Regions from separate parts of the Metabacillus sp. 113a genome, predicted to be linked through region 2. Evidence: riboswitches for the same ligand, from Rfam matches in the RefSeq annotation. Region 2 holds a riboswitch; the other holds the start of a gene.

Region 1 (11,576 bases), on a different contig from region 2:
TTTAGATCAATTACGTTATCAAGCATCCTGACCTGAATCGGGATGAGGCGTTCGAGCACATCCTCTCTCACGGCTTTAGCCAGGCTGATGGAGGAAAGATTGCAGACAACGAAATCGCCTGGTGTTTTTACGGTGATGATTTTTCCATCCTCGGTATATTGTTCGTCCATCGTCGTGGCACTTTGGTTTTGGGTGATTTCTGTACAAAGATTGGTGCAGTATACCATTCCGGCGTGTGCGTTCGCGTTCATCCGGTTCACTTCGTCCCGGTAGAACATAAACGGTGTTCCGGATTCCAGCTGGCTGATCATGATCCGCTTCATAATATCGATTGCAGGAACTTTCTCTTTGGCCAGGTCAGGGTGTCGGACGCACTCCCAATACTTTTCCCGGAAGCTGCCGCTGCCTTTTTTCTCGTCAAAGTAATCTTCAAGACTGTAGCCAAGTGTTTTTCTCACTTCATGAGGATCGAACAAATACCAGTCGCCGCGCTCTTCTACCTGTTCCATAAATAAATCGGGAAGACAGACACCTGTGAACAAATCATGGGTTCGGAGGCGTTCGTCCCCATTGTTCAGTTTTGAATCGAGAAAAGAAAAGATGTCTTTGTGCCAAACATCCAGGTAGACCGCAATCGCGCCTTTTCTTTGGCCGAGCTGATCTACGCTGACCGCTGTATTGTTGAGCTGCTTCATCCAAGGGAGCACACCTGAGGAAACCCCCTTGAATCCGCGTATATCACTGCCCCGGCTGCGGATCTTGCCAAGATAGACACCAATTCCGCCCCCGCTTTTCGAAAGGTTTGCAATATCGGTGTTGCTGTCGAAAATCCCCTGCAGGCTGTCATCAATCGTATCAATAAAGCAGCTGGACAGCTGTCCCACAGATTTTCCGGCGTTTGAAAGAGTAGGGGTGGCAACGGTCATATAAAGATTGCTGAGCGCCCAGTACGCTTCTTTCACAAGATGGATTCTGTGCTCAGCGGGCTCGTTTGCCATCAATGTCATCGCAATCACCATGAACCGTTCCTGAGGGAGCTCCATTACGTTTTTGCTGTAGTCACGGGCAATGTAGCGGTCAGCAAGTGTCCTGAGACCAATATAGGTGAAAATCAGATCGCGTTCCGGATCAATCTCTTCACCAAGCTCACAGATTTCCTTTGCTGAGTATGCATCGGGAATCAAGTCGCCATAAATGCCGATGCTGTGAAGTGTATCGATCAGCTCGAGAAAAGATCCATATCGAACAGTGGAGTCATAACCGCGGTTTCTTGCTGCCTCTGTATAGAGCTGGTCCAAATACAGGCGGGAGCAAAAGTAAGTCCAGTCCGGCTCAGATTCTGATATGTTGGACAGGCCCTCAAGGATACAGAGGTTTTTGACCTGCTTCTCTGTATATGTATCTCTTGTTGAAATGGAATGAATGATTCTCTCTATATAGGAGTTTAAATCAAGTTCAGGGAAGCCTTCCCCTGTTTTTTTGATCCATTTTGTAAATTCTTGCTCGTCAAACGGCCTTTTTAAGCCTTGTTCATTTGTTATCATCGTTACGGTTTCAGTAGTCATAGCCATCCTCCTCCAAGGAAAAATAAAAATCCGCTCTTGGCAATTGAGCGGATCAAACGATAGAATAAAAGAGGATTCTTTTACTTCCACCGTTTCATCTTCCCAATCCCCGGGAAAAGCGAAACATATACAGCATCGGCAGGTCTCCTGACTTGTGCTTTCTCCTACTTTGAGCCCTTCCCGTACGATATCGTACAGTGGTTTGCCCATTTCGTCACACTTACAGTTGCGGGGACAGTTCCGGAATTTTACCGGATTCCCTTTTAAGCTTATTAGCACCGTTTGCTGCGGAATATAATCAATATATAGTGGCTTTTATTTTCGTAAACTTCTATATGTTGTGTTTGGGTATAGATACATATTATAGGACAAGAATATGAATTACAACTGATAACCCTCAAAAATATTCTTTTTTATTTGCCGGGATAGTCTTGACAAGGGCCAGTCAGGCCATATGTAATGATAAGTACAAATCCTATACATTCCGAGGTGCTCTATGAAAATTTTAATGAATGATGAACTGATTGATAGAGAGCAGGCGAAAGTAGATATTGAAGACAGAGGCTATCAATTCGGTGACGGGGTGTATGAAGTCATCCGCGTTTACAATGGAGAAGTTTTTACAATCGATGAGCATTTGGAGAGGTTAAAAAGAAGCGCGGGGGAGCTCAAAATCTCACTGCCTTATGAGTTAGAGACGCTTAAAAATCGAATCAGGGAATTGGTCTCGGTCAATCAGGTGCGGGATGGCGGCATCTATATGCAAGTGACGAGAGGTGTCAGTGCAAGGAATCATCTTTTTCCAGGATCTGATGTTTCAGCCCAGCTGGCCGCTTATCCAATTCCATCCAAACGTCCGGCGGAGCTGCAGAAATCAGGCGTTGAAGTGATGACAGCGGAAGATATCCGCTGGAAACGCTGTGATATTAAAAGCCTGAATCTTCTGGGGAATGTCATGGCTAAACAGGCAGCGGCGGACGCAGGGAAGTATGAGACCATTTTTGTAAGGGATGGTGTTGTCACAGAAGGCAGCTCCACCAATTTTTATGCCGTCAAGGATGGAACGGTCTATACCCACCCTGCAAACCATTTCATACTGAATGGCATCACGCGGCTGAAAATTATGGAAGCATGCCAAAATGCAGGTGTGGATACAGTGGAAAAAGAAATCATGGCATCTGAGCTTGGGCAATATGACGAAGTGTTTATCTCCTCGACAACCATTGAGGTGATGCCTGTGGTCAAAATTGATGACAGGTCATACAGCGAAGGCAGGCCCGGCCCGATTACGTTACTAATTCAAAAAGCGTTCCGGGAGCTTTTGCCGGACTAAAACAGGGACAGCGTTTTATAATGTCCTGAAGTCTGATGTCAAAAAAGCTGCATTGATAGGAAACATCCTCATTTACAACCCGCAGTTGCTCGCTGTAAGAGTGATATCCGGGTTGTTTTTCTATTCCTCGATTTTTTCAATGCAGCTTCCCGGGGAATCTCCCGGCTTCCGCTTCAATCAGGTTATCCGGAGAAAGCACTCAAAGAAGCATTCCATAAGTGATAAAGGTACAATGGAACTATCAGAAATTTGACGAAAGGTGCCTACAATTCCTATGAAGAGTGTAAAAATAATGGCGGTTATTTCTCTTGCAGCAGGACTATTATGGATGGGAAGTTTAGCGTTTACGATTAATAGCCAGTTTTTTCAAAATAGAGAAGCTCCTCCTCCCGCTGTCTCTAAGAAGGCTGAGCTCGAAAACCCTCAGAAGAAGGATGAGGAATACAACATAGTCGGCTTGGGTGATTCCCTCACTAGAGGAATAGGGGATGAAAGCGGGAAAGGCTATGCCGGTTATGCAATAGGCCAGCTGCGGGACAGGACAGAGCAGAAGCTGCAGCTCACAAACCTCTCCATCAGCGGCCAGACCTCCGTTCAGCTTGAAAAGCAGCTGAATCAGCCGGAAATTCAGCGTCAGCTCAGCAAGGCGGATGCCGTCATTATGACAATCGGAGGAAACGATTTATTCGCAGGCGGACAGGTGATGGAGGATTTATCGGATGAATCCATCAAAAATACGAGAGCAGCTTTTCTAGAAAGGCTCGGAAGTATTTTTCAGCAAATCCGCTCGGTAAACCCCCAAGCAGCCGTTTACTATATCGGCCTTTACAATCCGTTCAATGATCTTTCAAACAGCAAGACAACTTCCGGTATCGTCCGGGAATGGAATTTTTACACAGCAGAAGAAGCAGCCAAGTATAAAAAGACCATTGTGGTCCCCACCTTCGATTTGTTTGAACAAAATGTGAATGACTATTTGTACAGCGATAAATTTCACCCGAACAGTGAGGGCTATCAGCTAATAGGGGAGCGCCTGGCTTCGCTCATCCTATTCAGCGGGGGAGGGGAGGAGCAATGATGAAGGATGTAACGCTGTCTGTGAGCGGTCTGAAAAAAAGGATCAAAAAAAAGGAGATTATTAAAGGTCTCGATTTTGAGCTGCAAAAAGGAGAGGTATTTGGTTTTCTGGGACCGAACGGCGCAGGCAAAACCACAACGATCCGCATGCTTGTCGGTTTGATAAAGCCCACTTCCGGCAGGATCTCCATTTGCGGGTATGATCTGGAAAAGCATTTCACAAAGGCAATCCGCAATATCGGCTGCATTGTGGAGAACCCAGAGCTCTATTCTTACTTAAGCGGACGGGAGAATCTTGATTATTTTCGCCGCATGCTTCCAGGTGTGTCAAAACAGAGAATCGGGGAAGTCGTTCGCCTCGTGAGACTTGAACACCGTATAGATGACCGGGTCAGTACATATTCGCTTGGAATGAAACAGAGGCTTGGAATTGCTCAGGCGCTGCTCAGCAGTCCAAAGGTGCTGATTCTCGATGAACCGACTAATGGTCTGGATCCGATGGGGATTCGGGAAATGCGGGAATTTATCCGCTACCTTGCAGAGAAGGAAGGCTTGACGGTTCTTGTTTCCTCCCATCTGCTCAGTGAGATCCAATTAATGTGCGACCGGGTTGCCATTATGTCGAAAGGAACCATCCTGCGCATTGATGCCGTGTCTTCTTTGCTGACTGAAAAGGAAAGGGTGATATGGAATGTGGACCCTCAAGAGAGAGCCAAGAAAATTCTGGAGCAAGAAACCGCCATCCTTTCAGAGAATATCCATGGACTTATTACAGCAAACGATGAAAACCGGATTGATCAGTGGAATGAAAAGCTTGTTCATGAAGGAGTTAGGGTGAAGGGGATTGAAGTGAAGCTTCCGACACTTGAGGATCTCTTTATCGAATTGACGGAAGGTGAAACCATTGATTAATCTTATTTACAATGAAATGATCAAGATTGTCCGGAAAAAGCGGCTGTTTATTATAATGGGAATAATCGCTGTACTGGCAGGCCTTTTTACATATGCTCAGGTCAAGCAGCATGAAGAAGCCGTAAAAGAAGCAGGGACAGAGGATTGGCGGACACAGGTGCAGCAGGAGATCATCAACACGCAGAACAGGCTGAGTTCGGGGGGGATTTCGGGAGAGTGGAAGGAATTCCTCCAAATTCGCGTTAATCAGCAGCAATACTACCTGGATCGCGATATTAACCCTAATGCACCTGGAGCCCCAACTTTTATGAAAACTTTTGCAGAGAACTCCATTGATCTGCTTTTGCCCCTGATGGTAATGGTCATCGCAAGCGATATCGTTTCATCAGAGCATACAAATGGAACCATTAAGCTGCTATTGACGAGGCCGATTAAACGATGGAAAATCCTATTAAGTAAATATGTGACGCTGCTCCTGGCCATTTCCTTTATTGTTCTCTCCGTTGGGGTGATTACGTATCTCGTTTCAGGGATTGCATTAGGCTATAGCGGCTGGGACGTGCCTGTGTTAACGGGATTTGCGGTTGAAGGAAGCGAGCTGAATACTAGCAATGTCCAAATGATGAGCCTTTGGCAGTATATTCTGATGGATTTCGGCCTGTTATGGTTTGTAGCAGCCGTCGTCGGTACGCTAACCTTTGCTCTTTCCGCTTTAATGAAAAGTACGGCATCGGTCATGGGTGTGATGCTCGCTTCTCTGATTGCAGGAGCAATCCTGGCCAATATGGTTGCATCCTGGGACTCAGCTAAGTATTTGTTTATGGTAAACCTGAAGCTTACGGATTACATTAGCGGCATGGCTCCGCCGATAGAAGGGATGACGCTGGGTTTTTCAATGGCTGTGCTTTCGGTTTGGGCTATAGCAGGCCTATTGGTTTCCTTCTTTCTGTTTACTGGAAAAGATGTTTACTGATGGGGAAACGGCGGTGTTCTGGCTGCCTATCATTTTTCAGGAGCAGCTTTCACCAGCCTTGTATTTTCGATCTCTCCATAACAAAAAACCTCTGTTAACTTGGCTGGTGATCAGCTGGCAGGCGTTTGCTTTTCCAATGGGGGGCGGTAAGCCTCTTCCTGCTGCTCACAGCTCGAGGTCTGACTCCTTTCCCTCTAAACAACAGGGGTGAAAACAACACGCTGCATTTACAAATCCAGCCAAAAAGAGAAGCAGCCAGTTTGGCATGCTTCTCTTTTTGCTACGCGGTCAGCTTTTCCTTTCTGTCAGGAAGAAAGCCAAATACGATTGTAAAAATTGGAGAGAGGTACAAAAAGAACGCAAATGGCAGGTATTGAATGACATCAACACCGAGCGACTGGGCGAAAAATGCTCCGCTGACTCCCCATGGAATGAGCGGATTGACAAGGGTACCCGCATCCTCCAATGTCCGTGACATGTATCTGCCGGGATAATTGAGTTTTTCATAGAGTGCCTTTAAAGACTGCCCGGGTATGAGAATGGACATATACTGTTCCCCGGTTGCAAGATTCACACTTACAGAAGAGGCTGCCGTAGAAGCAATCAGCTGGCCGCGTGTTTTTACCTTTTGGATCAGCCCGTTCATTAAAGCCCGGATTACACCGAGCCTATCCATTAATCCCCCAAGGGCAAATGCAATCATGATCAGAGATACAGACCACATCATCGATTGCAGTCCTCCGCGGTTGAGGATGGATGCAGCCTGCTCATTGCTAATATCAAATTTTGTGCCATTCTGAAGAACACCAAGGAATTGGCCGAACTCCCCGTTACCGGAAAAAATTCCTGTCATCCCTGCCGTAGCGATGCCAAAGATCAAGGTCGGAATAATAGGCTTTCTCATCACAGCCAGTATAATGACCCCAATGGGAGAGAGCAGGGTAAACCAACCGATCGTAACCGTTGAAACGATGGTACGCATAATTTCCTGCATTTCACCTGAACCCGCTGGATTAATTGTCAAAGAGCGGCCCATGATGAAGAAGATGACCACTGTAATCAAAATGGCCGGAATCGTCGTTTTACTCATATGGCGAATATGCTCCACAATGGAAACAGATGCCACACCCGCTGCAAAGTTTGTTGTATCAGACATAGGAGACATTTTATCCCCAAAGCAAGCCCCGCAAATAACGGCTCCTGCTGCCCATTCCAGCGGGATTCCAGAAGCCGCCGCAATCCCCATCAGCGCAACTCCCACCGTACTGACCGTAGTAAAGCTGCTGCCTACCAGAATGGACACAATCATGCAGCAAATCAAGCCGGTTAGTAATAGAAATTGAGGCTCAATAACAGATAGTGAAAAATGAATGACAGTAGGAATGGTACCGCTGAACATCCAGGCCGCAATCAGCATCCCGATGAGAGATAGAATTAAGATTGGCTGGATACCGTTCTGAATTCCGCCGGCAATCCCCTGTTCAAGATCTTTCCACTTAGTGCCTTTAGCTGTCCCGAACAGAGCGAGAAAAACTAAGCAAAGAAAAAGCGGCAAATGAGGTTCAGTTTTTATAAAGAACAGGCACGTAAAAATCGTACCGAGCATACCAGTAAGCAGGATAATAGATGTACTAAATCGAACGCTTTCCCTTTCCATGAAGTCGTGCTCCTTCTTTTTTACTTAAACGCTTTTGTGCTTTTGTGCATAAAAGTATTATAGCAAGCTATCACTATATGTCAATGCCGGGCATGGGGAAAATGCAGGGGAACTGATATGCGCCGATTAGGAGTCAGAAGGCTGGTGCAAGGAGCAGCTGCGATTGAAAAAGTCAGGAAACGGCTCTGAAGGAGGAGTTCTGAGTGTATACCGGCTGGGAAAAATGGTTTCATTATTATCCGGCAACAGCATCGGCCTCCATGATGAACCCCGTGCTTTAAAATGAAAGCTGTTCAGACGCATGAAAAAGAAGCTGACAAGGGGCCAGCTTCTTTTCATTTTCGCTAATTTACTTTGCAATCAGAACCGGAATAACCGATTCATTTGCGACTTTATCGCTCACGCTTGAGGAAATCAGTTTTCTGAATCCGCTGATGTTTCTGTGGCCTACGACAATCAGATCTGCTCCGATTTCTTCTGCATAAGAGATGATCGCATCTGACGGGTTTCCATCTAATACTTTTACTTGACCGGGTATCCGGTTTTCCTGCAGGATTGACTGAACCTCAGCTGTAATTCTGCCTGAACGGTCATTCTGGATATGATTTTCTTCTTCATTTATTGCACTGCGGCTATCAGCCGCAGGGGGAACAGGATAGTTAGTCAGACCATCCCCGCTCATCCGGTTGGCAAAAAAAGGCTGGGTGGACGCTGAAGTCATAGGCGGTTCTGTTTCATTTTCAGACACATGCAGGACGGACAAATCTGCGTTGAGCTGTTTGCTTAAGGCCATTCCTGCTGATAATGCTTCCTTGCTGTCTTCCGTATCATGGAAAGCTACCAGTAAATGCCGAATCGTATTCAACTTCTCCACATCCTCTGTTCGTATTTGTAAAACAATACCCCATTTGGCAATAATTAATCCTTGCTGCGTGACCCCTATGAATGAGCAAAGCGTTTCGTATGATTTATCATTGTGTTTTTTTAAAGGTAATAAGCAAAAAAGCCATACGCCTAATTTCAATAAAGAATGCGGGGATATTATGAAGAAAAAATTTATCGCTAAACTATCAATCGCTGCTGCACTGGCTGTTGTCCTTGCAGGATTAATAGCCCATCAGATGCTGATTGCTTCTGCAGATGTAAGCAAGCTTGAGAAGTCGGTTACGCAGCCGACAGCCATTTATGATCAGGATGGAAAGCTTGCGAGCAAGCTGTCGTCCTCCAAGGTTGAATGGATGGATTACGAAGAAATGCCTAAAAATTTCGAGGAAGCGCTCGTTGCTACTGAAGATCGCGATTATTATAAACATAAGGGAATCGACTATCTGGGTATTGTAAGAGCGGCCTACAAGAACGTTACAGCCGGAGGAGTAGTGGAAGGAGGAAGTACCATTACCCAGCAGCTGGCCAAGAATGCATTTTTATCACAGGATCAAACCTTTACCCGCAAGTTTGATGAATATTTTTTAGCGAAAAAAATTGAGCAGGAGTATTCAAAGGAGAATATTCTTGAGCTATATGCCAATCAGGTTTATTTTGGGGAAGGAGCCTGGGGGCTGAAAAATGCTGCTCAGACATACTTCGGAAAAGCTCCCAAAGACCTGTCTGACAGTGAGTCCGCCATTTTAGTCGGACTGATTAAGGCCCCATCAAATTATTCGCCGGTTAAAAATTATGACAAGGCGATTGAGAGACGCAACGTGGTCCTCGATTTGATGGAAAGCCAGAACTTCTTGACGAAAGATGAAGCTGACCAGGCCCGCGGTGAAGAACTGGTATTAAGAGAAAAATCAACAGATCCATATAAGGGGAAATATCCTTCTTATGTAGATCAAATCATATCAGAAGCCAGCAAGCGCTACGGAATTTCCCAGGAAAAGCTTCTTGCCGGCGGTTATAACATTCACACTGAAATGAATCAGGATATGCAAACGGGACTTGAAGAAATATTCAAGGATGACAGCCTTTTTCCAGAAAGCAGCACAGATCAGCCTGTGCAGGCAGGATCCGTGCTTATTGATCCGAAAACCGGGGGAATTCAGGCGCTGATCGGAGGGAGAGGAGAGCATTCCTTCCGCCAGTTTAACCGCGCAACGCAGTTAAAGCGGCAGCCAGGTTCCATTATGAAGCCAATCGCGGCCTATACTCCCCTCCTGGAAAAAGGGTACTCCCTTCATTCAAAGCTTGCCGATAAAGAAATGGATTTTGGAGATTATTCACCTGAAAATATTGATGGACAGTACAGAGGAGCCGTTTCGGTGTACGAGGCCTTTACACAATCCTATAATGTACCAGCTGTCTATGCGCTCAGCAAGGCGGGCATCAGTTCAGGACTAGATGCGTCTAAGCGGTTTGGCATTCCGGTTACAGCTGAGGACCGTCAGTTTGGTCTTGCACTCGGAGGGCTTCATGAAGGCGTTTCGCCACTGCAAATGGCTGAAGCCTTCTCAGCCTTTCCGAATAAAGGTGTCCGGAATGAATCCCATTCAATTACAAAGATTGTGGATGAAAACGGAAATACCGTTGGGGAATGGAAGGGCGAAAAATCAAGAGCAACAAGCCCTGAAACGGCAGACAAAATTACACAGCTTATGCTTGGCACCGTAAAAGAAGGAACCGGGGAAAATGCAAAAATCGATGGCTTGGAAATGGCAGGAAAGACGGGTTCAACCCAGGATCCGCATGGCGGTGACGGAACGAAGGATCAATGGTTCGCCGGTTATACGCCGAACCTGGCAGGCGCGCTTTGGATCGGCTATGACAAAACAGATTCAGAAAATATCCTGCATACGACAAGCAGTAAAACAGCTGCTCCTTTATATAAAGAAATCATGGAGCGGGCTTTGAAAAATGAGGAAAAGCAAAGCTTTAACCTGCCAGAGTACAAGGAACCTAAGCCTGAAGCTAAAGAGAATAAAGCAGGCAATGAAAAAAGCAAGGATAAAAAAGACAAGGAAAATAAAAAAGACAAGGAAAATAAAAAAGAAGCAGGCAGTGAGAACAAAAATAATGCTGAAGACCGAATAAGAGAAAAAATTAAAGAGGAAAAGAAGAAGATCACGGATCAATTTAAAAATGGATAGAAATCAGCCCTGCCAGCTTTTGCCGGCAGGGTTTTGTAAAATCCAGGCTCTTTTAAATTTGACTGTGATTGCAGCCTGCAGTCTTTCGCTTATGCGTAAATAGACGGCGACAAGCCTCCCCGTGCCGCATTGCGCCGGGTGGACTGACCTTTCCCGCTGCTTTTAGCTTAGAGTCTAAACGCCATCCGCTCCGACCAGCATGTATTAAAAATCAACAGCATGCTTTAACATAGAAGTTCTGTTAAACTTGGCTGCTGATTTCCGCTGCAGGCGCTCGCTTATCCTTGGGCGGGCGGTGAGCCTCCTCCTTGCTTCGCGACTGCGGGGTCTCACCTGTCCCGCTGCGCCCGCATGAGTCTCACGCCTTCCGCTCCAATATCAACAGGTGTGAAGAATCAACACCATGCTTTAACAAAGCCAACATAGAAAAAAACCTGCATGGCAGGTTCTCCTCTTTAAAGCATATTTACGATCCAGGCAATAACAACGATTGCGCCAATAACCATTAGAATAGTACGAAGCATTATGCATTCTCCTTTGACATTTTTTATTAGTATTTGCTTTGCTGAGATGATTATGCCCTTTTAATGAAGCTGGGCCGCAAGTGAACCTGAACCTGTGAATATAGCTGAAAGCTTATTGCTTACCTGATCATATTTATCTTTGTCACAAATGATTTGAAGCTCTTTATCAGATGAGACGGTCAGCAGAAATGCGACAAGAGATGGGAGTTTGGAAACATCGACTTTAGACCTTTCGCTCGCATTGATATATATGTCGGTATTAAGCGTTTTAGCTAGCTGATTCAATTCAATTGCCTGCTCCATTTTTAGTTTGGACCCTAAAATATATGTAGATTTTTCCATTTTAATAACCTCCTGTTAAGAAGCTGATTTAAGTTTGTTTGTTATATTTCATTTACCTCTTTTCAAGAAATCTGAAACTGTCAATCGGAAAAATGGGTATTTAGACC
Region 2 (11,576 bases):
CCACCAATTTATTTCTTTTGAAGGTTTTACAGCCTCTCTAGACACCATAATCCAAATAGCCATAGATACTATAACTAAGATAAAGGTAACTTCTTTAGACACATTTAACACCTCCATAATTTAAATAAATCTTCGTACCGTATGTACGAATTAGAAAAATTAAAGTTTCACTTATTAAAGTAAACTGCCCGATAGTGGAACAAGAAAAATTGCTTATGTGTTGAACCTGGATAACCTAAGTGTATCATAGGTTTCCATATTCTGTATTGAATTTCCTCTGATAATTAAATCGTTTATAGTGACTTGATTTCTCTGGTGCTGAATGCTTTCTAATACTTGAAACCAAGCGAGGTAATTGTTCAAATATTTAGTTGCTACTCCGTTAAATCGCTGTATCCACCCTTTGAGCCTGCGGTGGTAATTGTTGACGTTCTGGATATGATATAGACCCTTTGTGCGGATCTTTCCATCGGACTTGAATTGATAAATACTCATCCCTCTTTCAGCAGCATAGGTTTTAAAGGCACGCCAAGAATCGGTGCATAATACATTTTCAGGTGAAAGTTTATGCCCAATAGCTTTTTCTAATTGCTCTTTTATCAATCTACCCATACCCAGTGTCTGCGAAAAAGTCATTTTGGCTCGATCTCTCGCAACTAGAACACACACTTGCTCATTGCTTATCCCGCGTTTCTTTGCGGATCCGCCGCGTTTACGAGGCTTTCTATCTTCAATCTTTCTTTGTCCTTTTTCTGAGTATAAGAAATAGGTTTCGTCCATTTCTACGATACCTTCGAAATTCGATATTTCAATTTGTTTTAACGCAGATAAGAGCTTATGCCTCCAGTAAAATAAGGTGACGTGAGAGATATTGCCGACCAATTTAGCGGACTTACGCAGGGAGTATCCTTCTATCATACACTCAACAAATTTAATCCATTGGTTAAGGCGACGAGTTCGATATAAGCAGTATTGGTAAGGTCGGTAAATGTCCTTTTGCAAGCTTTACAGCGATAACGTTGTTTTAAAACTTCTTTGCCATCAACAATAGTTGAGTAACTACCAAACCGAACAATATGCTCTGATTCACAATCAGGGCAATGATAACCACCCTTATTTTTTCGCTCTGATATTTCTTGAAGAACTGTTCCTGTCGATGATGATGCGGTAAGAGCATCAATTAAATATTCCCTTAATCGATGTTTCTCTGCTGGATTAAGTTTTTCAATCACTTTAAGAATATCAATTGCTCTCACGGTTATCACCAATCCTTATATAGATAAACAGATTATAGAACGTTCGTTCCCAGAAGTCAATTTATCAACAACAACCTTTAACATAGCCATTCAAAAAAGAAATAGGGCGTGATTTAATGCGATTTATGAAATAAACAATGTGGGATACACATAGTCTATGCGGACTGAATTTAGAAATCGCACCAGGGGATCGAATCGGTTTAGCTGGATATAACGGAACCGGTAAAATTCTTTGCCCAGATCCTGGCTGGAACGCTGGAGATGGATAACGGGGGATCTTCCAGCAAGGGAGCAGCTTGAAAAAACCCTTTCTTCCGTTGAAGGAACGCTTCTGACAGTTTCCCATGATTCCTGCTTTAACTATCAGACTGTCTTATTGAAGAAGATTTGGTTATCCGAAGATACAGGATGAGTATGGAAGAATGGGATGAAAAAAGCTGGAGTCTGGTAAGCCTGACAAAAGAGAGGAACTTCTCGTCATTGAATCAGAGCTGTCAGCTGCTCTCGATAAATTGAGCTTCCTTCAGACTGGCGATCCAGAATATGCCGGACTTGATCAGCAATGTAACGAATTGATGAAAAGAAAAAACTTATAAAGCTGGATTAAGACATTCCTTGAAGTGAATGGTACAATTGATTCATTAAGTATGTACGAACTTAGCGGGGGCCTGAATATGGAGACAATAGTTGAACGGGTCATGCAAATCCTGCCTAATCAAAAGCCTGTCATAATCGCAGTTAGCGGCATGAATGGATCCGGTTATGAAGCGGAGGCCAGGAAACTTCAGGCAGAGCTTGTAAAACAGGGATTGCTTGTCCATTTTGAAGAGATTCATGAAGAAGCAGTGAATATTGATTCGCTAAATCCGGCCAGAAGCTGGTACGATCAATCCATGCCTGAGAAGAAGGTCAGTGTCTTAGTGAATCAGGCTAAAAGTCATTTAGAATGGGATATTGTCATAGCGAGCGGTCCTTTTCTGCTCAAAAACACCCTTCATTACTTATACGATACAGCTATTTGGGTTGAGCGACGGGACCAGGCTGCATCAAAACGGGAAGAAAAGGCAAACGCTGAATGGAAATCTGAGGCCCAGCAGATCCATGAGATGGTTGATGAACCGAAGCAAAAGGCAAACCTGGTGATCTCGAATTAGCCTATACAGTAACCTTAGGTTATCCCAAACATTATCTCACTTAGAGAAAGAGTTAGAGTCAGGAAAATATAGCACAGGTGCTTTGCAGGCTGCTTTTCATCTCAGAAAACCTTCGAAGGGTGATAGATTCAGTTCGGGAATGCCGGTCCTTAAGATATAAGGTGATGCCGGCTCATAGCCCAATGAAAGAACAAAAGGAGCAGTGCGCGTAAGCGCCGACTGCTCTTTTTTTCAGAGTATGTAAGAGCGGAAAGAACTGCATCTAAAACGCTGAACTACGGCCTTACAATTAGATTTTCCTCTTTTTGCTTCTCCTCAGGCACATTTGCCAGCGTGACGCTCATCCCGCCAAGGATTATTCCTGTTAATACAAGGCTGATTACGATTCGCCTGCTCATATCCTTCATTCTTATCCCTCCGCATCCCGTTATACAAAAATCCTTTCTCACTATAAAGGCGGGACAAGCTGTTTGAAAAGGGGTAAATCTCTGTTTTTTCATAAATAGGTAAAAGTTCCTGGATATGGTTTCCGGAATGAGATGAAGCCATTCCAAACGGTTATCGAGCCGTGTCTATGCATGTACAATCTTCATAGTATACAATATGAGAAGAGCTTTGTAAGAGGAGGAGTATGATGGAGCCAAAATGGCTGACATGGGCCAAAGAAATTCAGTCTTTGTCCCAGGCTGGTATCGCCTATTCAAAGGATCCTTTTGATATTGAACGCTTTGAGAGACTAAGAGAGCTGAGTCAGGAAATGGTAAGTGAGTATACAGATGTGCCGATGGAAAAATTGAAGGAATTGTTTGCGAACGAGACAGGGTATCAAACGCCGAAGGTTGACGTCAGGGCAGTCATTTTTAAGGAAAATAAGGTTTTGCTTGTCCGTGAGATGCTGGATGGCCTGTGGTCTCTCCCTGGAGGCTGGGCGGATATTGGATTGAGCCCTTCTGAAAATGCAGCCAAGGAAGCGTTTGAGGAATCCGGGTTAACCGTCGAGCCAATCAGGCTTATTGCAGCCATGGACAAAAAGTGCCATCCGCATCCTCCGGGAGGCTACCACATTTATAAACTATTCTTTCTGTGCGAGCATAGAGAGGGAGAGCTTAAGACTGGGTATGAAACTCTGGATGCCGGATTTTTTGCCCTGGATGAGCTTCCGGATTTATCTGTGGGCCGGATTACAGAAAGTCAGCTGAAAATTTTATTTGAATACTGCTGGGATTCCAACAAGCAGGTTTATTATGATTAAGGCTGCAGCACTCTGCGGATGGACACGGGAGTGTGTGCGGGGGTCAATGGAGGACACTTGCAGCAGTGGTGAAAAGCAGCTTCTGCTGCTTTTCTTTTTCCCTTTAAAAAAGAAAAGCAACTGACAATCAGCAGAAGGTTGTGTATAATACTGTCTATATCATAGTTTCATATCGATAAGGTGTAGGTGCTGATTGTTTATCAGCTTAAAAGGGAAGCCGGTTTAATTCCGGCGCGGTCCCGCCACTGTAAATGGGAGTGACCTGCTTAATCCACTGTGCAGCTATGCATGGGAAGGGAAGCGGGGAGCATTGATCATGAGCCAGGAGACCTGCCTTGCACCTCGTCACCGCATACCTACGAGGATAGGATGGTGTTAACGTTGACCGAAAAGTCTATACATAAGGCTTATACAGTCTGCCTAACATGTACCGTCATCTCCTTTTTCAAGGGAGGTGTTTTTTGTTTTCAGCTTTGTTGAATGAATGCTGCTGATTTATTCGCAAAGGGAGAGAAACCCTGCAGCGGCCAATAACAGCTGGTTTGACGAAACACTATTTTAACCGGCAGCTCAAAACAGCAGCGGTCGTATACGAGCTTTATCAATACCTGTTTACCAATATAATCAATACTTGGGGGATTGCCTGAATGAACAAGCTATTATCTATTTTATCAACAGTGCTTCTGTCTGCGGGAGTGCTCGCAGGGTGCGGAAGCCAGTCTGCTGCACCTGAGAAACAGGAGGAGAAGCAGGCTGCAGTTAAGGAAGAAGCTGAATTTCCGCTAAAGCTTACAGATGCATCGGATACGGATGTTACGATCGAGAAAGAGCCAGAGAAAATCGTTTCCCTTATCCCAAGCAATACGGAGATTTTGTTTTCCATGGATCTCGGAGATAAAGTTGTTGGCGTAACGGAAAATGACAACTTTCCTGAAGAAGCGATGAAAAAGGAAAAAGTCGGCGGGATGGATTTTAACGTAGAAAAAATCATCGGCCTGGAGCCTGACCTGGTTCTTGCCCACGAATCCGGCGCGCATAATTCAGCAGAGGGATTAAAACAGCTGAGGGATGCCGGTATAGATGTTGTAGTGGTAAATGACGCGCAAAGCTTTGAGCAGGTGTATGAGTCGATGGAGATGATCGGAAAAGCTGCCGGGGAACTGGAAAAATCAAAAGAAATGGCAGCAGGAATGAAAGAGGAGATTGCTAGCATTAAAGAGAAAGCCTCTTCTATATCTGAAGATGATAAGAAAAGCGTGTTCGTGGAGGTTTCCCCATCCCCTGAGATTTATACAGCAGGAAAGGATACCTTTATGAATGATATCCTCATGACGGTTGGGGCAAAAAATGCAGCAGCCGATCAGTCGGGGTGGCCTAAAATGTCAGAGGAGGCAATTGTCAAGCTGAATCCGGATGTGATTGTGACGACTTACGGCTACTATAGTCCCAATCCTATTGATCAGGTAACAGGAAGAGAAGGCTGGGACAGTGTAACCGCTGTAAAGGAAAAAGCAGTTTTTGACGTGCACTCCGATAAAGTTACAAGGCCGGGGCCGCGTTTAGTTGAAGGAGTAGAGGAACTTGCAAACGCAATCTATCCGGACGTATTTTCAAAATAACCGTACCATTCAATATGCTTTGGCCGTTCTCTTCTTAGTAACCGCTTTTTTAGCCGCTGTTTCAATTGGAACAGCGGCTATTTCCCCAAATGAAATCCTTTCCGTCCTGTTTGGAGGACGTGCAGCTTCTGAAGCTAATGGAAACATCCTCCTTTCGATCCGCTTTCCGCGTGTCCTCCTGGCAGGCTTAGTCGGCGCATCACTCGCTCTCGCGGGAGCTGCTTTTCAGGGGATTTTACGCAACCCTTTAGCTGACCCATACACTCTTGGAGTTTCATCCGGAGCTTCCCTTGGGGCAGTGAGTGTGATTTACTTTGGGGTCCAGATGTTTGGCAGCTTCACACTTCCGGTCATCAGTATAACCGCCGGATTCCTGACCATGCTTGGAGTTTTGGGCTTTGCGCATCTGGCTCAAAGGCGAACTTCGATGGAGACGATGATATTAGCCGGGATTATTTTTAATTCTTTTTTAGGCTCATTCATTTCGCTCATTGTCGCTTTAAGCGGAGAGGAATTGAGACAGGTTATGAATTGGCTTCTTGGCAGCGTCTCAATGAGAGGCTGGCCGTATGTTCATATGATTTTGCCCTTTACTGCAGCAGGCGCACTTATTTTGCTTATGAACAGCAGAGAGCTCAATGCGTTTGCCTTCGGAGAAGACAGGGCCCGCCATATTGGAGTTCATGTAAAAAGAAAGCAGCTTCTGATCATCATTGCTGCCTCCTTGCTGACCGGATCCGCGGTCGCGGTTTCCGGGACGATTGGATTTGTCGGTCTGGTCATCCCGCATATGGCACGACTGCTTTGCGGCAGCGATCACCGTCATTTGCTGCCGCTGTCCATGATATACGGGGCTGGTTTTTTAATGCTTGCTGACCTATTGGCAAGAACCATTATTTCTCCGGTTGAGCTTCCAATCGGAGTGATTACAGCTATTGCAGGTGCACCGGTTTTTGCAGTTATTTTAGCAGCTAAGAAGAGAAGGTCCTAGGATGGAGGTATGTTTATGATTGAGGTACAGGAACTTGAGGGAGGGTATGATCGGAATAAAGTCTTGAATGAGGTCAGCTTCGGTGTCCAAAAAGGAGAGTTTTTCGGAATACTTGGTCCGAACGGAAGCGGGAAGACCACTTTAATGAAAATGCTCTCCGGAATTCTGCCGGCCGCTAAAGGAAGGATCAGCATCCAGAACAAGGATGTTGCTTCCTATTCAAGCAAAGAACTTGCTAAAGTCATGGCCGTACTGCCTCAAGTGACCGCAGCAGCATTTGATATGACGGTTAAAGAAGCAGTGAGTATTGGACGGTATCCTCATCAGGCAAGATTTCTGCCGGGATGGACAGATAAAGACGAGGAACTGGTGGAGCTTGCCATGCGGGACACAGGGATTGCAGAATTCTCGAGGCGTTCCATTCAGGAACTGAGCGGCGGAGAGCAGCAGCGCGTATTTCTGGCCCAGGCTCTTGCACAAGACCCGGCCATTCTTCTCTTGGATGAGCCGACGAATCACCTTGACATAGCCTACCAGCAAAGCCTTTTGTCCCGTTTGAAAAGCTGGACAAAGGATAGGGGGTTAACCATCGTTTCGATTTTTCACGACTTAAATATGGCAAGTTTGTACTGTGACAGAGTCATGCTCTTAAATAATGGACGTGTATCGGATATCGGCACACCTTATGAAGCTTTGCAGGAGCCAACCCTGAAGCAGGTTTACAGCGCAGGGATCAAGCGGCATTACCATCCGGCCGACCAAAGTCCACAGGTTATTCTGGAATCCCCTCATCGAGCTGGGGAGCTGTCAGAAATTAACGAATCACTTCTTGTCATTAACAAAGAATACATTTCCTTGAAATCTCCTGTTCCGTTAAAAACCTTGTCGTCAGCTGTCCTGCATGCAGGAATCGGATGGTACACAACCTTTATCAATCGCCATGTAAATCTGGATTACCAAAGCAATGACAGTGAGATGGATCTTATCCGCTTTATACAGGCAAAAGGTTTTGATCCGAATGAAACAGTGGGCATGATGACAGCCGTACAGCTTGAAGATGTGAGTGTACACTGGACCGGCCTGAACGATTTTTCCATTTTAACTGCCGTTACCGCCGGAACAGGGAATGCAGCCGATGCTTCACTCGGTGCGGATCGGCTGATGCAAAGCCCCGGGACCATTAATACATGGATATTCATAAATGGAGTCTGTTCGGATGAAGCCTTCCTTCAAGCTGTCATAACGGCTGCCGAAGCAAAGACAAAAGCACTGTCGGATCGATTTATACTTGATCCGGTTACAGGCACGCCCGCTACAGGAACCTCCACTGACAGTGTGCTGATTGCTTCGACCCAGCAAGGAAACAGCCTCCCTTATGCAGGACCTGCTACAGAGCTTGGAAAAGCGATTGGGAAAAGTGTTTATGCCTGCACATTGGAGTCTATTGACAAGTATCTGGAGAGAAAGAATCGTGCTTAGCCACTTAGCTGCCTTAACCGTTGCCGTCCTGCTGGATAAATTAATCGGGGACCCGCCGGCCATGCCCCATCCTGTGAGGTGGTTTGGCAGGATGATCTTGTTTTTAGAGAGCCGATTGAATAAAGGCAATAGGAAAAAAGGGAAAGGAATTTTCATCGTACTAATTCTGACAGGAATCGTTCTGTTCACAGTCGTTCTTCTCCAATTCCTTTTTTGGAGGATTCATGCAGCAGCGGGAATCCTGTTTGAAGCAGCTGTTATATTTACTGCGATTGCACAGAAAAGTCTCAAAGAAGCAGCATTGAAGGTGGAAGCTCCGCTAGCTGATGGAAATATTTCAGAAGCCCGAACGAAGCTTTCCTGCATTGTAGGAAGAGACACAGATCACCTTGAGAAGAGTGAGATCGTCAGGGGAACGGTTGAAACCGTTGCCGAAAATACAAGTGATGGTGTTACGGCTCCTCTGTTTTGGGCGGCAATCGGGGGCGCCCCCTTCGCTGCAGTTTACCGTCTGATTAATACACTGGATTCGATGGTTGGGTATAAAAATGAAAAATATCATCAGTTCGGGTGGGCATCTGCAAGGCTTGATGATGTACTGAATTGGATTCCGGCGAGAATAACGGCATTTACAATGCTTGCTGTTCACTGGAATATCAGACTTTGGCCCAAGGTGGCTTCAGACGCGGCGAAGCACCCGAGTCCGAACAGCGGCTGGGGGGAAGCGGCTGTGGCTTACTTACTTGGAGTAGAGCTTGGAGGAACGAACCATTATAAGGGGGTGGTCTCCAGCAGAGCGCGTATGGGAAGGCCGGACCATCCGTTGCATGTCTTACATATTGGCAAATCCATAGAAATCATGGATCGATCGGTTTATTTATTTATCGTTTTCCTATGGATAGGGGGAATGCTTTTTGAACTTGCCTCAACATGGCTCTAATCCGATTCACGTATACAGGAGTCTAAACATCGATCCTCCAGCCCGCATTCTGGATTTCAGCGTTAATACCAACCCTCTTGGTCCGCCTGCTTTTATTAAGGAAAGATGGCATGAGTATTTACATGCTATCCGTGATTATCCGGATCCGGAAGCGTCCGTGCTTATAAACACCTTATCGAAAGCAAACGAGCTTCCTCCTGATTGGCTGCTTCCCGGTAATGGAGCCGCAGAACTAATCGCCGCTGTATCACAGGAACTGAAAGGGGAAAAGGTTTTGATTATCGAACCGGCCTTTTCAGAATACCGCAGGGCACTTGAGGCGCAAGGGGCAGATATCGAAGCACACGTTTTATCGGCGGAGAATAACTGGGAGCTGGATGAGCAGATTTTTGAAAAAATGACTGAAAAAAAAGCTTTGTTTATCTGCAGCCCCAACAATCCTACCGGGAAATCATACACGGTGTCTGTATTGGCGGAAGTCGTTAAGCGTGCCGAAAAAAACGGCACCCTCGTTGTTTGTGATGAAGCGTTTTATGACTTTACTGAGAAGGCAGAAACCCTTGCCCCCATGCTCCGGAATTTTTCGAATTTAATCATTCTCCGTTCACTTACCAAAATGTATGCAATCGCGGGGCTGAGACTTGGCTATATGATGGCCTCGCCCCCTGTCATAGCCAGAATAAAATCTCTCCTCCCGCATTGGAATGTGAATGCGCTGGCGCAAGTGATCGGGACAGATTGCATCTCAGACGGCACGCATGCAGAACGGACGCGGCATTTCATTGCCAACGAGCGGCGAAGAATGCATCAGTTGCTTACGGACATGGGATTCTGTGTGTATCCGAGCAGTACGAACTATTATTTACTCAGGCCTGTTAAACGGGCAGAGCTGTACGTAATTTTAGCAAAAAGAGGCATCATCACCCGCCATACGGAAAATTTTGCTGGCCTGGAGGGCGGTTTTCTTCGGGTGGCCGTGAAGCTTCGCCATGAAAATGATGAATTTATTGATGCATTAAAGGAGTGGGCAACATGCTGATTTTTATTTCCGGCGGCGTGAGGAGCGGCAAGACAGCGTTAGCTGAGAATTTTGCAAAGAAAGCAGCAGGCCGTACATACCGATTAAATTATATCGCAGCTGGCCGGGCGACCGATTCAGAGATGGAAGAGAGGATTATGAGACATAAAGAAGGGCGGCTGCAATCCGAAGCGGTGTGGCGGACATTTGAGCAGTCCGTAAACTTGCATGAATTGGCTGTTCATTATTCTAAGAGGGACATCATAGTTCTGGATTGCCTGACGACGTGGCTCAATCATGAGATGTTCTCTTTAACACCTAATCCCTGCCTTCTTTCTCACATGCTGATGGGGGTCCGCCGGCTGCGTGACTCCAGCAGGATGCTCATTGTGGTTTCAAATGAGCTATCTTTTGACGCTGCACGGTACAGCCCGGAAGTCAGTGATTACATCCGCCTTCTTGGTAAACTTCATCAGGAAACCGTCAAGATAGCGGACTCCGCATATTTGGCCGAATGCGGGATCCCTCTTATGAAAAAGGGAGTAAAGCCTTGAAGGGCCTTATAGTACAAGGAACTTTATCAGATGCCGGAAAAAGTTTAATAACCACGGCTTTGTGCCGGATTTTTGCGAATGAAGCACTGAATTCCGCACCGTATAAATCGCAAAATATGTCCAGCAATTTTTACGTCACCGCTTATGGAACGTTCATGGAATACAGGCTGAAGCGGCTGGGCTGGAAGCTGCCGTGTATAGGAATTCGAACGTTCTTAAATCTTCCAGTGATTTGACCTTATTGATTGGCCTGGCTTATTGGAATTAGAGCGGCTAACAGGCGCTATGAAGGGCTTGCTGAACATGCAAAGAAACATTTAGACATGGAGAGAATCATGAAAATAGCAGAGAGAGGGGGATGAAATGAAAAAAGGAATCGAAGGTTTTTTAATCGGCATACAGTTCTTCACTGCTCTTCCTGTTAAGAAGCGGTTTGACATGGACCCGAAGCGGACGGCAATTGCCATACAGTGTCTTCCGGCTATCGGCCTCCTTATGGGAAGTGTCCAAGCTGCACTCTTATGGCTGCTGCAAACTTATACCCCCTTATCTGCCCTCGCCTGCGCGTTTATTATCTGGCTTTCTGCAATCATGATGACGGGCGGTCTGCATTTGGATGGCTGGATGGACTCAAGCGATGCTTACTTTTCTTACAGAGACAGGGATAAAAGGCTTGAAATTATGAAGGACCCAAGAACAGGGGCATTTGGTGTGCTTTCCGTGCTGGTTCTGCTTTCTGCTAAATTTTTGTTTATTTACGAAGTGATTGAACGGTTCCATGGTTTCGGTTTTAGCCTCCTTGCGCTGATTCCGATGCTTTCCCGCACTGGAATGGGGCTCCTGCTGGCATCAGTTCCATCGGTAAAGAAAGATGGACTTTCGTATTTTTTTCAAAAAGGGCTTCAATGGAGACGCATAGCCGGGAGCTATGCCATTTCAGTAACGCTGGTTGCCTGTCTGCTGGGCTTATTTGAACCTGTGCTTGTCATTTATCTGATAGGATTGCTGCTTATGAGTGCCTTGTTCACACTTGCTTCCGGAGTGTTTTTTAAAAAAGAATTTGGAGGAATTACTGGAGATTTGCTTGGTGCTTCTTCAGAAGGAGGGGAGGTCTTTTTATGGATGGGTTTGTGGCTGTTACATTATTACGTCATGGGTTAACAGAAAAAAACAGCCGGAATGCTTATATAGGATGGACAGACGATCCCCTTTCAAAGGAAGGGGAAGAGCAGCTGAGAGGGATGCAAATCCATCGTCCGGATCTGGTGGTGACGAGCGGGATGACCCGGGCAAATCAAACAGCGGATATTCTC

The links. Region 2 has a riboswitch for cobalamin ahead of ACQCVE_RS17350 (ABC transporter substrate-binding protein). Riboswitches for the same ligand answer to the same signal wherever they lie in the genome.
Region 1: linked by a shared signal. The riboswitch ahead of ACQCVE_RS13440 (ribonucleoside-diphosphate reductase subunit alpha) and the one ahead of ACQCVE_RS17350 (ABC transporter substrate-binding protein) in region 2 are both predicted to bind cobalamin.

What each region holds. Positions count from the first base shown of each region.
Region 1 is NZ_JBNILJ010000009.1:39,850-51,425, reverse strand. It holds gene ACQCVE_RS13440 (ribonucleoside-diphosphate reductase subunit alpha) at 1-1,565, opposite strand, end outside; cobalamin riboswitch at 1,687-1,863, opposite strand; gene dat (D-amino-acid transaminase) at 2,062-2,898, shown strand; gene ACQCVE_RS13430 (SGNH/GDSL hydrolase family protein) at 3,173-3,976, shown strand; gene ACQCVE_RS13425 (ABC transporter ATP-binding protein) at 3,973-4,887, shown strand; gene ACQCVE_RS13420 (ABC transporter permease) at 4,880-5,860, shown strand; gene nhaC (Na+/H+ antiporter NhaC) at 6,141-7,517, opposite strand; gene ACQCVE_RS13410 (hypothetical protein) at 7,681-7,803, shown strand; gene ACQCVE_RS13405 (universal stress protein) at 7,867-8,382, opposite strand; gene ACQCVE_RS13400 (transglycosylase domain-containing protein) at 8,561-10,603, shown strand; gene ACQCVE_RS13395 (hypothetical protein) at 11,188-11,469, opposite strand.
Region 2 is NZ_JBNILJ010000017.1:30,409-41,984, forward strand. It holds gene ACQCVE_RS17325 (hypothetical protein) at 1-102, opposite strand, end outside; partial or broken gene ACQCVE_RS17330 (IS1595 family transposase) at 214-1,256, opposite strand; gene ACQCVE_RS17335 (hypothetical protein) at 1,931-2,410, shown strand; gene ACQCVE_RS17340 (protein YkpC) at 2,686-2,817, opposite strand; gene ACQCVE_RS17345 (NUDIX hydrolase) at 3,045-3,662, shown strand; cobalamin riboswitch at 3,830-4,015, shown strand; gene ACQCVE_RS17350 (ABC transporter substrate-binding protein) at 4,310-5,281, shown strand; gene ACQCVE_RS17355 (FecCD family ABC transporter permease) at 5,244-6,272, shown strand; gene ACQCVE_RS17360 (adenosylcobinamide amidohydrolase) at 6,288-7,751, shown strand; gene cbiB (adenosylcobinamide-phosphate synthase CbiB) at 7,744-8,691, shown strand; gene cobD (threonine-phosphate decarboxylase CobD) at 8,666-9,730, shown strand; gene ACQCVE_RS17375 (bifunctional adenosylcobinamide kinase/adenosylcobinamide-phosphate guanylyltransferase) at 9,724-10,263, shown strand; gene ACQCVE_RS17380 (hypothetical protein) at 10,224-10,499, shown strand; gene cobS (adenosylcobinamide-GDP ribazoletransferase) at 10,627-11,424, shown strand; gene ACQCVE_RS17390 (histidine phosphatase family protein) at 11,382-11,576, shown strand, end outside.